2 regions of the Allorhizobium sp. GW101-3B10 genome follow, and region 2 is predicted to be linked to the other one. Evidence: predicted binding sites of a transcription regulator. Region 2 holds the regulator's gene; the other holds the start of a gene.
The links. Region 2 encodes PhoB, which activates phosphate uptake and scavenging genes when phosphate is short. Its sites were predicted from a motif close to TGTCATNNANCTGTCAT; they were not measured.
Positions count from the first base shown of each region.

Region 1 (4,459 bases), 730 kb from region 2:
ATCGAAATCCGTTCGAGTGCCGTCTGGCGTTCGGTGGCGGTCATCACCGAATTGTTCTGCAGCTGCTCGGCGGCGGTGCTGACGAGCCCCATCCACTTGCCGATGAAATCGCCCGGTGAAAGCGGCTCCGCATTCGGATCGAGCGCGGCGCGGATGCCGCCGCACCGGCCATGGCCCATGACGATGATATCGCGGACCCTCAAGGCCTGGACGGCGAATTCGAGCGCGGCCGAGGTGGAGTGGTACTGGCCGTCCGGCTCGTAGGGCGGGACCATGTTCGCCACGTTGCGCACCACGAAGAGTTCACCTGGGCCTGCATCGAAGATGGTCTCGGGCGCGGCGCGGCTGTCACAGCAGGCGACCACCAGCGTATGCGGCTTCTGCCCTTGATCCGCCAAAACGCGATAGCGTTCTCGCTCATCGACGTAACGGCCGCTCATGAAGTTGCGGTAGCCATTGAGAAGAGTGGTTGGGAAGCGCTTCATGTCTTTCCGATTAGCGCGGGCCGGCCCTGAAGGCAACAGCTTCGCGCAAGCTTCGAACGCAAAGCAGCAGAGCGAATCGCGTCTAGCTGCGCTTCGGGCGCTGGGATGGATGCATGAGGTGGCGCATCTGGACAAGCGCCATGGGCGTCGAGAGGCTGGAGGCATCGCTTTCGAGGGTCAGTTCGTCACCGCCGCGTTTGGCGGTGCGCGCCAGCACCTCGAAGACGCTCGCCGTCGTCAGTTGCAGGGCGCGCTCGTCCGGCACGCCGGCCAGCAACCGCGCCAGGAACAGCGCCGAGGTGAGATCGCCGAGCCCGTTGGGCGGATTGTCGATGAGCCGGTGCTCGGCGAGCAGGGCGTGTTTTCCGCTGAGATAGAGATTGCCGGTCCCGCCGGCCATCATCGGCACCGCAGAAGTGACGAGCATGCGCGAGGGACCAAGCGACAGCGCCGCCTCGATGATTTCCGCATTGGACGACAGCTTGCCGCCGACCAGCCATTCCAGCTCGTAGCGATTGGGGGTGGCGACGGAAGCCAGTGGAATGAGTTCGTCACGGATCGCGACCGCCGTCTCCTCGCGGATGTAGAGACCACCGACATCGCCCATCACCGGATCGCAGACATAGAGAAGGTCGGGATCGCGTGCGCGCAGCGCCTTGACCAGCCGCGCCACCGAACGGGCCTGGGCAGCATTGCCGAAATAACCCGTCAGGACGGCCTTCACCTCGGACAGCCAGGGTGCGCGGATAAGGTCGTCGACGGCATGGTCGAAGTCGTCTTCGGTGAAGGTGAGCCGGGTCGACGGACCGTGTCCGGGATGCCACGGCAGCACCACCGTCGGCAGGGCCCAGACGGGAAAGCCGAGGCTCTCAAGGGCAAAAACCGCCGCGCGATTGCCGACCGAGCCGCGCACGACGTGGCTCGAGATGACGATGACCGCGCCCTGCGACTGCTCTGTCATGACTGAAGATCCATTTGGTTGCGCCGTTGATCGGCCCTTTCGCCCCAGCCTGTCAATATCGGCGTCCTCGGTATCGGATATCGGAATGCCGCAAATTTCCACATAGAAAGCTGGGATCGCTCATGTTTCGACAAGAAAATTTATTGTACATGTGCGCAACATGCGAATGACATTGGAGGGAGTGAACAATGGTCGCGAGCAAGAAAACCCGAAGAGAGCAACAATTCGAAAGCGCCCGCCGCATCGCGGTCGCGAATGAAGAGGCTTTCATCGACCCGGGAACTCTCTTCGGCCGTGCCAGCAATGACGACCTCGATATCTACACGCCTGAAATGCTTGCCCTTTCTGCCGTTCGAGCAGCTGCGGACCTGGCAGCCTGGGACGGCGAGACGCCGCGCATCACGATCGAGGCGGCGGATGACGTGACGCCGAACGGCGTTCCCGTCAGCATCCTGTCGATCGTCGATCACAACAAGGCCTTCCTTTATGATTCGGTCATGGGCGAGGTGACCAGCCTCTATCGCGACATCACCATGGCGATCCATCCGATCCTGTCGCTGACGCCCGGTGGAGAGATCAGCCTGTCGGTACCGGAGCAGGAGGCGGAGGGAGCGATCCGCGTCAGCTACATGCAGATCCATCTCGCGCCGCTCAGCGCCGAACAGGCGCGAGCGCTCGAGGAAAATCTCGCCGGCGTGCTGGCCAAGGTGAAGATGGCCTTCACCGACTGGAAGCCGATGCTCTCGCTGCTCGACGCGGCGATGCAGGAACTGTCGACCACCGTCGCCGGGCGCCGCAAGGCCGACCGCGACGAGGCGCTCGCCTTCCTCGACTGGCTGCGCAAGGACAATTTCACCTTCCTCGGCATGCGCGAATACATCTATTCCGGCGAGGGAGCCGACGCCAAGGTCGAGCGCAGCCTCGGCCAGGGGCTCGGGATCCTGTCCGATCCGGACGTGCTGGTGCTGAGACAGGGCAGGCATGCGGTGACCACCACGCCGGAAATCCTCGCCTTCCTGCAGGGCCCGGACTTCCTCATCGTCACCAAGGCCAATGTGAAGTCGGTCGTGCATCGCCGCGCCTACATGGACTATGTCGGGGTGAAACGCTTCGGGCCGGACGGCAAGGTCATCGGCGAGCTGCGCATCGTCGGCCTGTTCACCGCCACCGCCTACACGCCCTCGGTCAACCAGATTCCGCTTCTGCGCGCCAAGGTCGAAAAGGTCATCAGCCATTTCGGCTTCGACCCGCAGAGCCATTCCGGCCGTATCCTCGAAAACACGCTGGAATCCTATCCGCGCGACGACCTGTTCCAGATCGACACCGAGCTGCTGGCCAAGTTCTGCGAACAGATCAACGATCTGGCGGAGCGGCCGCGCGTGCGCGTGTTGCCGCGCATCGACCAGTTCGACCGCTTCGTGTCGCTGATCGTCTATGTGCCGCGCGAAGACTACAACTCGATCGTGCGCGAAAAGATCGGCAACTATTTCAAGACCGTCTACGAGGGCCATGTCTCGGCCTATTATCCGGCCTTCCCCGAGGGCGGCGTGGCACGCGTCCACATCATCATCGGCCGATCGGAAGGCAAGACGCCGCGCATCGCCCAGGCCAAGCTCGAGGAAGCCGTGCGCGAGATCACCGCACGTTGGGACGACCGGTTCGCCACGCTCGCGGGCAGCGACGCGCCGCGGCTTTCCGTCACCCAGGCGTTCCAGGAGGCCTTCACCGCGGAAGACGCTGTCGAGGACCTGCGCCATATCGAGGCCTGCCTCGACGGAGTGCCGATCTCGATCGCCTTTCATGAGGTCGAGGGCGAAGACCGCGCGCTGCTCTATCTCAAGATCTTCCACGCCGGCGCGCACCTGCCGCTCTCACGCCGCGTGCCGCTGCTCGAAAACCTCGGCTTCAACGTCATCAGCGAGCGCACCTTCGACATCGGCATCAACGAAGGCACCGAACGCGAAGGTCTCGTGGTATTGCACGACATGGAACTGCAGGTGCAGGGCGGCCGCGGCTTCGATATCGCCACGCAGGGCCGGATGCTGGAGGAAGCCTTCGTCCTGGCCTTTACCGGCACGCTCGACAACGACGCCTTCAACCGCCTCGTCATGGCGGCCGGCCTGACGGCACGCCAGGCCAACGTGCTGCGTGCCTACGCCGCCCATCTGCGCCAGTGCGGTTTCGTCTACTCGCCGCGCCACATCGCCGATACGCTCTACAAGCATCCCGGCATCACCGCGACGATCCTTTCGCTGTTCGAACTCACCTTCGATCCGAAGCTTTCCGACAAGGCCCGCCAGCGCAAGCAGGCGGACGCCCGCAGCGAGCTCGAAACGGCGCTCGCCTCGGTGCCGAGCCTCGACGAGGACCGGATTCTGCGCCGCTACCTGAATTCGGTCGAGGCGACGCTGCGCACCAACTATTTCCAGCCGGCCTATGCGGCCGGCAATCGCCCGATGCTGGCCTTCAAGTTCGATCCGCAACGCCTCGAAGGCCTGCCGGAACCGCGGCCCTTCCGCGAGATCTTCGTCTACGGCGTCGAGGTCGAGGGCGTGCACCTGCGCTTCGGCAAGGTCGCGCGCGGCGGCCTGCGCTGGTCGGACCGCGCCCAGGATTACCGCACCGAAGTGCTCGGGCTGGTCAAGGCGCAGCAGGTGAAGAACGCCGTCATCGTGCCGGTTGGCGCCAAGGGCGGCTTCTTCCCCAAGCAACTGCCGGTCGGCGGCAGCCGCGATGCCTGGCTTTCGGCCGGCACCGAAGCCTACAAGACCTATGTCACGACGATGCTGTCGATCACCGACAACATCGTCGGCGGCAAGATCGTGGCGCCGGCCGACACCGTGCGCCTCGACGAGGATGATCCCTATTTCGTCGTCGCCGCCGACAAGGGCACGGCCACCTTCTCCGACACCGCCAACGGCCTTGCCCAGGCGGCAGGATTCTGGCTCGACGACGCCTTCGCCTCCGGCGGCTCGGCCGGCTACGACCACAAGAAGATGGGCATCACGGCGCG
Region 1 is NZ_JBWKZR010000001.1:4,109,072-4,113,530, reverse strand. It holds gene AC07Y0_RS20250 (carbonic anhydrase) at 1-485, opposite strand, end outside; gene pdxY (pyridoxal kinase PdxY) at 568-1,446, opposite strand; gene AC07Y0_RS20240 (NAD-glutamate dehydrogenase) at 1,635-4,459, shown strand, end outside.
Region 1: a site for PhoB is predicted at 1,602-1,618, ahead of AC07Y0_RS20240 (NAD-glutamate dehydrogenase). Genes of this name have one in related genera too.

Region 2 (4,459 bases):
CATTGCCGACGGCCATGGCGAGCGGATTGCCGCCATAGGTCGAGCCATGAGTGCCGGCCTTCATGCCGGAGGCGGCCTCTTCTGTCGCGAGGCAAGCGCCGAGCGGAAAGCCGCCGCCGATGCCCTTGGCGACCGCCATGATGTCCGGGGTAATGCCGGCCCATTCGTGGGCGAACAGCTTGCCGGTCCGGCCGACGCCGCACTGGACCTCGTCCAGCACGAGCAGCAGTTCGTTCTCGTCGCAGATCTGGCGGAGCGCCCGGAGGAATTCGTTCGACGCGGTGCGCAGGCCGCCCTCGCCCTGTACCGGCTCGATCAGGATCGCGGCCGTCTGATCGGTGATGGCCGCCTTGACGGCATCGAGATCGCCGAAGGGCACCTGGTCGAAGCCGGGCGCCTTCGGGCCGAAGCCCTCGAGATATTTCTCCTGGCCGCCGGCGGCGATGGTCGCGATGGTGCGGCCGTGGAAGGCGCCCTCGAAGGTGATGATGTGGAAGCGCTCGGGATGGCCCTTGACGAACTGATAGCGGCGCGCCGTCTTGATCGCGCATTCCAGCGCCTCGGCGCCAGAATTGGTGAAGAAGACGCGATCGGCGAAGGTCGCTTCGGTCAGCCGGCGGCCGAGCGTCTCCTGGCCGGGGACGTCATAGAGGTTCGAGAGATGCCAGACCTTGCCGGCCTGCGTCGTCAGCGCCTCGATCAGGTGCGGATGGGCATGGCCGAGCGAATTGACCGCGACACCGGCCGCAAAGTCGAGATAGCGTTCGCCACCCTCGGTCACCAGCCACACACCCTCGCCTCGCTCGAACCGCAAGGGCGCGCGCATATAGGTCTGATAGAGGGGAGAGGCTTCTGCCATGATGAAAACACTCCTTCGGGAGGGCTTGACGGGACGACGGACGCTTTTGATCTCCCGGCGAACGGTGCCTTGAAAAATCAAAAATGCCGCCTTGCGGCGGCGGGGGCACTATCGACATTTCGACCTTGCCTGTCAACGAAACAGCGCGGCGCGCCTGAATTTTCGACCATGCCGGGAGCAAGACCGCGTCGTTTGACCACGCGAGCGGCCGCGACGCGCCAGGGTAGCAAGTTGGGGAAAACTCCAGAATCGATTCGCGATGATTCGACCGACTCTTGTCACGGAGTCAGCCCGGCACTAGGTTAATAGTCAATAAAGAAACTGCATGCGGCGGAACCAGTCACCGACAGTATCGAGGCGAGTTTGTTTCGGATCCTTCCGAAGCAACGGTGAGCGATTCTGCCATCACAAATCGCGAGCGGCGGAGAGATAACGGCATGAATTGGACAGATGAGCGCGTGGAAAAACTCAAGCGACTTTGGTCGGAAGGCTTGAGCGCGAGCCAGATCGCAGCACAACTGGGCGGTGTGAGCCGCAATGCCGTCATCGGCAAGGTTCACCGACTGAACCTTCCGGGCCGCGCCAAGGCCGGCGGCAGCTCGGCTGCGACGCGGGCAGCCAAGCGCCCGGCGGCTGCACCGCGCGCCACGACCTTCGCGTCGCGCGTCACGACCCGCACCGTCGCCCGCGCCTCGGGCACCAACATGCTCAAGGAAGAGATCGAAATCGACGGCATCGAGGAGATCGCAGTCGCCCCGAGCCGTGGCGTCGTCCTGCCGATTTCGCGCAAGCTGGCGCTGACCGAACTCACCGAACGCACCTGCAAGTGGCCGATCGGCGACCCGATGAAGGACGACTTCCACTTCTGCGGCTGCGAATCCGCGGATACTTCGCCCTATTGCGGCTATCACGCCAAGCTGGCCTATCAGCCGGTCGGCGAGCGCCGCAAGGCAGCGAACGCGGCAGCCCGCTAAGGCGGATCGGACAGAAGTGCCGGGCGGCCTGCCGCCCGGACTTGGCCCTGTCGCGAGACACGACCCATTGGCCGGCCATCTGATGCCGGCGGATACGAAAAACGGGCCACGCGGGCCCGTTTTCTGTTTGTCCGTTGGGATCGACTGCGCCCTTCAGGCTTCCATCGAATAGCCCGCGCCGCGGACCGTGCGGATGACGTCCTGCAGGTTGGAGAAGTTGAGCGCCTTGCGCAGCCGTCCAACATGCACGTCGACCGTGCGCTCGTCGACATAGATGTCGTGGCCCCAGACTCCGTCCAGCAGCTGCGAACGTGAGTAGACACGGCCAGGCGAAGCCATGAGGAACTCCAGCAGGCGGAATTCGGTCGGGCCGAGGCGCACTTCGCGGCTCTTGCGGTGAACGCGATGGGTTTCCCTGTCCAGCTCGATATCGCCGCAGCGCAGGACGCTGGAGAGCACTTCCGGGCGGGCACGGCGCAGCATGGCCTTGACGCGGGCCATCAGCTCCGGCGTCGAGAACGGCTTGACGACATAGTCGTCGGCGCCGGTGGCGAGCCCGCGGACCCGCTCGCTCTCCTCGCCGCGCGCCGTCAGCATGATGATCGGCAGGCGCTCGGTTTCGGGGCGCATGCGCAGACGGCGGCAAAGCTCGATGCCGGACACGCCGGGCAGCATCCAGTCGAGGATCAGCAGGTCGGGAACGCGTTCCTGCAGGCGAAGCTCCGCCTCGTCCCCGCGCAGGATCGTTTCAACCTCGTAGCCTTCAGCCTCCAGATTGTAGCGGAGCAGGACGCTGAGGGCTTCCTCGTCCTCGACGACGGCGATTTTGGGAAGCATGTCGGTCGATAACCTCTCGATGCAGCCGGATTATTCGGTGATGGCACCGAAGGAGGAGGTCAGGTCGTCCTTCGGACGCTCTCCTTCGGGCTGGTCGCCCGTGGCCATGTAGTAGATGGTCTCGGCGATGTTGGTGGCATGGTCGCCGATGCGCTCGATGTTCTTGGCGCAGAACAGCAGATGGGTGCAACTGGTGATGTTGCGCGGATCTTCCATCATGTAGGTCAACAGCTCGCGGAACAGCGAGGTGTACATGGCGTCGATTTCCTCGTCGCGGTCGCGGATCGACTTGGCCTTTTCGGCGGAGCGCGTCGTGTAGACGTCGAGCACTTCCTTGAGCTGGATCAGGGCCAGTTCGCTGAGGTGTTCGAGGCCACGGGCCAGCTTGCGCGGCACGCCGGTCGCCTGGATGGCCATGACGCGCTTGGCATTGCTCTTGCCGAGGTCGCCGACGCGTTCCAGGTCGTTGGCGATGCGCAGCGCGCCGATGATCTCGCGAAGGTCGGCGGCGACCGGTTGGCGGCGGGCGATGGTGATGATCGCCTTGTCGCCGATCTCGCGCTCGGCCGCATCCATGATCACGTCATCGGAAATGACCTTCTGCGCCAGCGCCGCGTCGGAGTTGACCAGCGCCCGCACACTGTCGGCGACCATCTGTTCGGCAAGGCCGCCCATCTCGGTGATGCGGCGCATCAGGTATTTCAGTTCTTCGTCATAGGCGGTGTAGATATGCGATGCCGACATGTTCGTTGTCCTTGAATTTGGTGTCCGCTCGGATGGAAGCGCCGGCTCAGCCGAAGCGGCCCATGATATAGTCCTGGGTGCGCTGATCGTCCGGATTGGTGAACATCTTGTCCGTGTCGTTTTCCTCGACCAGCAGGCCGAGGTGGAACATCGCGGTGCGCTGCGACACGCGGGCGGCCTGCTGCATCGAGTGGGTGACGATGACGATGGTGAAATTGGCGCGCAACTCGTGGATCAGTTCCTCGACCTTGGCGGTGGCGATCGGGTCGAGCGCCGAGCAGGGTTCGTCCATCAGGATGACTTCAGGGCTCACGGCGACGGCACGGGCGATGCAAAGGCGCTGCTGCTGGCCGCCGGAGAGACCGGTGCCGGACTCCTGCAGCCGATCCTTCACTTCGTTCCACAGGCCGGCCTTGAGCAGGCTGCTTTCGACGACCTGGTCGAGATCGGCCTTGGAGCGGGCGAGGCCATGGATGCGCGGGCCGTAGGCGATGTTCTCGTAGATCGATTTCGGGAACGGGTTCGGCTTCTGGAAGACCATGCCGACGCGGGCGCGCAGTTCGACGACGTCGATGGACGGGTCGTAAATGTCCCCGCCATCCAGTGTGATCTTGCCGGTGACCCGGCAGCCGTCGATCGTGTCGTTCATCCGGTTCAGGCACCGCAGGAAGGTAGACTTGCCACAGCCGGACGGACCGATGAGCGCCGTCACGGTGTTCTTGCGAACGTTCAGATTGACGTCAAAAAGCGCACGCTTCTCGCCATAGTACACCGACACGTCTTGGCCGATCATCTTGTAGTCAACTTCGGTCATCTTCTGTTCCAGTGCCTTCTCAACCGCTGCGTCGGACAATATGTTCATCTCTCTTGGCTCCCGTTACCAGCGCCGCTCGAAGCGTTGACGCAAATAGATCGCTATCCCGTTCATCACGATCAGGAACCCAAGAAGAACCAGAATGGCCGCCGAGGTGCGCGCCACGAAGCCGCGCTCGGGGCTGTCCGCCCAGATGTAGATCTGGGTCGGAAGGGCAGTCGCAGCATCCAT
Region 2 is NZ_JBWKZR010000001.1:3,377,157-3,381,615, forward strand. It holds gene AC07Y0_RS16775 (aspartate aminotransferase family protein) at 1-859, opposite strand, end outside; gene AC07Y0_RS16780 (GcrA family cell cycle regulator) at 1,297-1,833, shown strand; gene phoB (phosphate regulon transcriptional regulator PhoB) at 1,987-2,670, opposite strand; gene phoU (phosphate signaling complex protein PhoU) at 2,701-3,414, opposite strand; gene pstB (phosphate ABC transporter ATP-binding protein PstB) at 3,461-4,276, opposite strand; gene pstA (phosphate ABC transporter permease PstA) at 4,292-4,459, opposite strand, start outside.